2 regions of the Bacillus sp. m3-13 genome follow, and region 1 is predicted to be linked to the other one. Evidence: riboswitches for the same ligand, from Rfam matches in the RefSeq annotation. Region 1 holds a riboswitch; the other holds the start of a gene.
What was found. A riboswitch is a leader RNA that binds a small molecule or an ion and turns the genes downstream of it on or off. The one in region 1 is predicted to bind cobalamin.
Positions count from the first base shown of each region.

Region 2: it holds a riboswitch for cobalamin, as region 1 does, so the genes downstream of both, M313_RS0119700 (cob(I)yrinic acid a,c-diamide adenosyltransferase) here and M313_RS0109145 (DUF4430 domain-containing protein) in region 1, are expected to answer to the same signal.

Region 1 is NZ_ACPC01000017.1:146,651-150,254, reverse strand. Features, by position in the region: gene sigX (RNA polymerase sigma factor SigX) at 1-362, opposite strand, end outside; gene M313_RS0109150 (ECF transporter S component) at 784-1,335, opposite strand; gene M313_RS0109145 (DUF4430 domain-containing protein) at 1,338-1,760, opposite strand; cobalamin riboswitch at 1,976-2,177, opposite strand; gene M313_RS0109140 (ATP-binding protein) at 2,254-3,604, opposite strand, start outside.
Region 2 is NZ_ACPC01000048.1:197-3,800, forward strand. Features, by position in the region: partial or broken gene M313_RS0119685 (hypothetical protein) at 1-13, shown strand, start outside; gene M313_RS25980 (hypothetical protein) at 102-254, shown strand; gene M313_RS0119695 (SurA N-terminal domain-containing protein) at 401-943, shown strand; cobalamin riboswitch at 1,225-1,412, shown strand; gene M313_RS0119700 (cob(I)yrinic acid a,c-diamide adenosyltransferase) at 1,589-2,137, shown strand; gene M313_RS0119705 (cobyrinic acid a,c-diamide synthase CobB) at 2,156-3,538, shown strand; gene M313_RS0119710 (cobyric acid synthase) at 3,531-3,604, shown strand, end outside.

The DNA.
Region 1 (3,604 bases):
TCGACTTTACATTTATCCAAACAACGGTACATTTGTTGAACTTGTTCATTTTGTACGGCTATCTCTTCAGGAAGTGGAGCGTGATCTTTTACCTGTTGTTTGTTCCAGTCGAAAGTTTCAAGTAGTTTGTTTTTCCATCCTTTTTGTTTGCGAAAGGAATCAATGGCAACATGCTTGGCAATTGAAAACAGCCAGGTCTTTTCACTGCTTTTCCCTTCAAAACGGTCATAGGAACGTAAAACTTTTATATAAACTTCTTGAACGAGGTCTTCCGCTTGCTCCTTGTTGTTCACCATGTAATATAAGAACTGATAAACATCCTGGTGATATTTTTCATAGAGCTCTTGAAAAACGGTATTCATAGTTTCCCTCCGTTCATTTCATTAGTCGTATATTATAGTAAGAAAGTTACATTACAAATATATTAAAAAAATTACAATTTGACTAGGGTTATTTGGCAATTATTTCTTTTTGTTTTTTGTCTGTAATATAAGTATAAGGGATGTCCGTATAGTATTGTAGGGATTTTTGTAGGCTTTTCTAAAGAGGTTATATACATATTTCGACCTATTTTGATTGCGCCGCTGTTGATTTCCGCAAATAGCTTCGCTTTCCGCGGGCGACCTTGAGCCTCCTCACTTCGTTGCGGGGTCTCAACAATGTCGCTACTCTCCGCAGGAGTCTTCGCCATTTGCTCCAATCACCAGCTAGAAATTCCTAGTAACTCTGCTTCACTTTTTTACATAGTAAAACGCCAATCCACAGAGGATTGGCGCTCCCGTATCATTTCTTGTAGGTGCTGCTCATTTGATATTGTGCCAGGCTCTCTTTTCTTTTAATGATGAATGGAGCTCTTTCGTTTAAGAGTTTGGAAAGGATCGGATAAAGAATAATGAAGAAAACGACATTTCCGACTGCATGGTTGATATCAAATGGTAGTCCAGCAAGATAATATGGCCAAAATGGAAAATCTCCGACAATCATGTTTTGGATGGAGAAAACAAAACCGAAAAATAGCCCGCAAAGCCCAGCATAGAGGGAAAGAATGAATACTGGGATTCTTTTAAACCAAATCCCAATTGCACCACTTAACAATCCAATGATTGACCATGCAAAGATTTGTGTGAATGTCCACATGCCAGTACCAAGAACTAGATTCGTTGCAAAGGTCGTACCTACTGCAAGAATCACACCTGAAACAGGTCCCATCCAGAAAGCACAAATTATGATGATTGCCGTCACTGGCTGGACGTTAGGTATGGATGCGAAAACAATTCTCCCTACTACACAAATGGCTATTAAAACACCAAGCAGCGCTATTTTTCTGGTTGCCATCATCATTCCACCTTTTGATAATCAAAATGAACTTCGTCGTTCTCCTCTAGCGTATAATCACTTGCCCCGACCATTAAGCTTTCACCGTTGACGGAGATGTTCCAATAATAATCAGATTCTTCCTCAGATCCAAGACCGTCGATTCCGACGATGAAATCTCCTCCAAAACCTGTAGTAAGCTCAAAGTTGCGGTCCATAACTTCCATCAAAGACTCACCTTCTTCAAACTCAACTGTTTCCTCACTAATGGCTTCTTCGCCTTCTTTCGTTAGTTTAATCGTGGTGGAAAGTTGACTTTCTTGTTGTTCTTCTGTTTCAACAGGAGTCTCATTATTAGCAGACTGATTTGTTTCATTGCCTGCATTAGCGCAGCCTGTAATGGCAAGCGTTAATGATAGTAAAAGTGTAAGTAAAAGTTTTTTCATCTGTTTTTTTCCCCTTATGTAATAAATTTGCAGTGCAAGTAGTAAAACCGTGAAATTGTCTCCTCCTATCTTTACCCCTAATGTTCCAATCAATATGTGCTGAGCATAACAAAAAACCTCATCCAATTTCAGGATGAGGTGATAACGGCATTGTCATAATACGACAAATAAAGACGGAGTTCTGCCGTCTCTCCTACTCAACCCCCGAAGTATTGAAACTGGTATAATAATTGGCAGGTCTACTGACTTATGCTTCTTCCTACTTTGAGCCTTCCCATATGGGGACCTAATTTCTTAAGCCCGATCATACAGTGGTCATCTCATTTCGTCCACATTTACAGTTGCGGGGACAGTTTTGGCATTTCACCAAATTCCCTATTAAGTCACCATTGTGACACCAACTATTTCGATTGCTATTCAATTAACTATGTTCATATTACAAGATATGTCTGGTCTTGACAAGATAATGTTTCATATAAAACAAGATTTTTCGCTACACATCTCCATTTTGAGCGTGTTTTTGTGGAATATACATGGAAAATGTCGTTCCCTCGTTCTCTTTTGAATGAACGGATATGGTACCTCGGTGTGCTTCTATGATATTTTTCACAATAGCTAGTCCCAGTCCTGTTCCTGCACGCCCTCTTGTACGTGCTTTATCCGCTTTATAGAAGCGTTCAAAAACAAAAGGCAGATCTTCTTCCGGGATTCCGTGCCCAGAATCTTTTACATCTATTTTGACTCCGTTGTTTATTAATTTTGCATGAATGGTTATAGTCCCATCGTCTGCAGTATGTCGAATCGCGTTGTCTACCAAGTTCGTCATTACCTGTTCCATACGGTCCACATCCATTTGGATGACTCCATCACCTTCTACACGTGATTGCAACACGATGGACTTCTCTTTTGCAAGGCCCTGAAACTTTCTTGTTATCTTTTCGACAAAAGCCACAATATTGGCATTTTCATAATTCAAGGAAATATGACCTGCTTCCATTCTCGCTAAATCAAGTAAGTCATTTACAAGGCGGCCCATCCTGAGTGATTCATCATATATAACGGATGCGAGCTCTTTTTTCTCTTCGTCGGTTCCGGCAATATCATCGACAATTGCTTCACTATAGCCTTGCAGCATAGAAATTGGTGTACGCAATTCATGGGACACATTGGCTATAAAGTCTTTACGAAGTTTGTCCAATCTTCTCTCTTCCGTCATATCCCGTATTACTGCAACAGCCCCGCGGATATGGGTCTGAGTATATAGTGGACTCATTACGATCACCCACGTACGCCCTTGATACGTAAGTTCGATGCTTTGTTCTTTTTCCACAGAAACGGCCCGTTGGAACATTTCCACCACTTCACCCGGCAGGTCTTCTCCGCTGGCATTGCCTTCTTGATAGTACCAGGCTTGTAAGAACTTCTCCGCCGGTGGGTTGGTTACAAGAATGGTGCCATCTCGATTTAAGGTGATAACCCCATCGGCCATACTGCTGAGAATGTTGGCTAAATGCTCCTTCTCTTGATTCAAGGCGTTAATATTAAACTTGAGTTGTCTGCCCATCTGATTAAAGGCCATTCCAAGTTCTCCGATTTCATCCGAAGTAAGAATAGGAACCTTTGTATCGAACTTTCCTCTTGCCACTTCAAAGGCGGCCTCTCGCATATTACGCAACGGCGCTGTGATTCTTGTAGATAAGAAGAATGCGAAAATGGTCGTTAGGAAGATAGCAAAACCTGCAGCAAGCAAAATAAGTTTTGTTGTTTGTTTGGTTGTCTCTTTGATGGCAAGCAGGGACTGATAAACGAAAACAGCTCCATCTTTATCTTCATTTATATGCAAG
Region 2 (3,604 bases), on a different contig from region 1:
AGAAGAGAAATAAATGATTGTTCAACAATCTATGGCGATTGTTCAATAGCAAGAGTAACTGCACGATGATATAAAGTAAATTTGAAGAAGGAGGAGTTATATTGGTTGCCAGCATGATTATATTTGGAATAATAATATTGATTTTAGGGGTTTTAACACCTATTGGTTCGGGAACAACAATTCTCATTTCTGTAATTTTATTTGTTATGGCACTTGTATTATCGTTTAAAAAAAGAAAAGTTTTAAATACCTGATTGCTAAGCTATATAAGAGCGATTGCAGCACAATGGGTTGCTCCTTACATAGGAATTGGGCAGGATAAAGGAGGAACGAAACTTTGTTTAAGATTATTCGTAACTAATATTACTAAGTTGTGGTTTTGAAGAGAGGTGTAAAAATTATGTATAAAATCTTTTGTTCTATTATAGTTATATATTTAATTTTCTTATCAGGGTGCTCGAATTCACCCAAATATAATGATGAAGACGTTGCTGCGATAGTTAAAGGAGAAGATATAACAATTGGTGAATTACGGTTTTTGTATCCTGATGAAGAAATATTTAATATGTTGGACGGGACAATAAAAGCAAAATTAGTAATAGAAGAAGCGAAGAAAATGAATATCGATGTGTCAAAAGAAATAAATGAAACGATAAAGGCATTGGAGGATTATCCACCTGAAGATATAGATACAGAGGCTGCAAATTCAATTCGTAAGTTTGTTGAACCACAAGCTGCAAAACTTGGACTAGCACCAGAAGCGTATTACAAAAAGTACATGGAGATAACAACTGAAACGGTTGCTTATGTTAATGCCTATATACAAAAAGTATTAGGTGAACCAAGTGATGATTATGAAAAGTATGATGAACAAGCAAATAAGCACCTCAATGATTTAGTTGAAGAAAATAAAGATGAGATTAAAATACTAATTAGTAACTGATGGAATTGTTTCTTCAACAATCTAGGGGCAATTGGTGAAAAATACTTTCCCCTAAAAACATAAGCTGAGCCAGATGTAATAAGTTTTATCAAATGTAGAGGACACTGCATAATTGTTTATGCACCAGGTCGCAGTTGGTCTTATTTTATGGAGTTATTATACTTTTTCAAAAAGCCCAAAAATTTATTAAAGACATTTGAAAGAAAATAGGCTACAATAAATTCGTTGTTAATTTAAGCTCTTTTTATTAAAACAATAAATTACAATTTCATATTTTATTTGATACGATACAACATTTAGGTGCCTTTGTGAAGAAAGGTTAAAAGGGAAGCTGGTGAAAATCCAGCACGGACCCCGCCACTGTAAGCGTTGAATATTGCCGAAGATATCCACTGTGCAAAAGCATGGGAAGGGTCGGCAATGTGCTTGAAACGCAAGTCAGGAGACCTGCCTATTTGTTTTTAAGGATTCTGCGAGGAAAGAATGCTTAAAGTGACATTCATTTATTTTTATTCAGTTTTCACATTTATAAGCGATTCTTTGTAAGAGCTTTTAAGTGGCTGAATTGGATGGCCCTTTAAACGTCTTTTTGCTATTAGCAGAAAGGCGTTTTTTTATTGGAAAAAAAAACAGGAGGCATGTTCTATGAGTGGGAAAGCAAAACAAAAAGGATTGACACTGGTGTACACCGGAGATGGAAAAGGCAAAACAACTTCAGCGATTGGTCTGGCGGTTCGCGCGGTAGGCAGGGGGATGAAGGTGAAGATCTATCAGTTTATCAAATCACCTAATCGTACATACGGTGAACAGATTTCCCTGAGTAAATTAGGAGTCGAGATGGAGCAACTGGGGATTGGCTTCACGTGGACAAAGACTCCTGAAGAGCATCGTGAAGCACTTCGCATCGGTTGGCCAAAAGCGAAAGAAGCTGTCATGAGTGGGGATTATGACATAGTAGTGTTGGATGAACTGAATAACGCTTTATCGATTCAAGGTTTTCCGGTGGATGATGTTCTACCATTAACAGAGGTCTTGGAACTTATCAAGAACAAGCCTGATCACGTTCATCTTGTTATAACTGGAAGAAATGCATCCGAACAAGTTCAAGTTGCAGCAGATTTGGTCTCAGTCGTCCACGCGGAAAAGCATTATTACGATAAGGGGATCCCGGCAGTAAAAGGGGTGGAATTTTAAGAGGAAGGTGGGAAGGAAATGGGTAGAAGAAGAATTCTCATAGCAGGAACAGGGAGTGGGGTAGGTAAAACAACCATCACCATCGGCTTGATGGCTGCTATGAGGGAAAAAGGTCTTCATGTACAAGGATTTAAATGTGGTCCGGATTATATCGATACCTCTTACCACACGGCGGTGACAGGCAGGAAATCGAGGAATCTGGACAGTTGGATGCTTTCATCTGATTGTGTGAAAGAAGTATTGGTGCGGGGAAGTGAGGGTGCTGATATTTCCATCATAGAAGGGGTGATGGGCTTTTATGATGGGAAGGATCCCCTTTCAAATGAGGGAAGCAGTGCAGAAATTAGCATCCTCACCGGAAGTCCTGTCGTGCTTGTGGTGGATTGCTCCGGAATGGCTAGGAGTGCGGCTGCAATGGTCAAAGGGTATCAGATACTATCTGACCAAGTGAACATTGTTGGTGTAATCGCGAATAAAGTAGGAACCGAAGGACACTTTCACTTAGTAAAGGCTGCAGTTGAATCTGAGTGTCAGATTCCCGTACTCGGATATCTAACAAGAGAATCAGAAATTGAGATGCCTGAGAGACATTTAGGCCTTGTTCCATCTATTGAACGAGGAGAACTTGAAGGTTTTTTTCATGCTTTGGGTGAGCGTGTGGCAAACACGGTGGGTTTAGATCACTTATATGAGCTGGCGGAAGTAGCTTCAGAGCTTCCAATCATAAACAAACTATCCATTTTTTCTTCAAATCCAAATAAAAAAGTTCGAATAGCTGTGGCCTATGATGCTGCTTTCCATTTTTATTACGAAGAGAACTTGGAGCTTTTGCAAAACAGAGGGGCGGAGTTAGTCTATTTCTCTCCCTTGGAAAATGAAGTGGTCCCGAGTGATGTGGATGGTGTCTATCTTGGCGGAGGCTTCCCGGAGGAATTTGCACCAAGACTTTCAACTAATACCAAAAGCATGAATAGCATCTATCAGGCAGTTGTGAAAAGGGAAATTCCAACCTTTGCGGAATGTGGAGGCTATATGTATTTATGCAAGGAAATTGTGACTGCAGGAAGAGAGACTTATCCAATGGTAGGGATCATTCCTGGTATTGTGCATATGCAAACCAGGCTCGCTGCCCTTGGTTACAGGGAGATCAAAGGGCTAAACGGAAATTTTCTCTTGAAGGAGGGAGAGGTGGCAAGGGGGCATGAGTTTCACTATTCCACCTTTCATCAGGAATCAGAGCTACCCGCTGCCTTCGAAACAAAAGGAATGAGAGGAATAGGGACAGACGGCTATGTTACTAAAAACTTAATCGCTGGTTATACGCATATTCATTTTGGCTCCAATCCAAGGGTCGTGGAAAACTGGATTCAAAGATGTCTGGAGGTAAAACTGCATGTTTAAAGGGACGCCACTGATGATCCAAGGAACGCATTCCGATGCGGGAAAAAGCGCTGTCGTAACTGCATT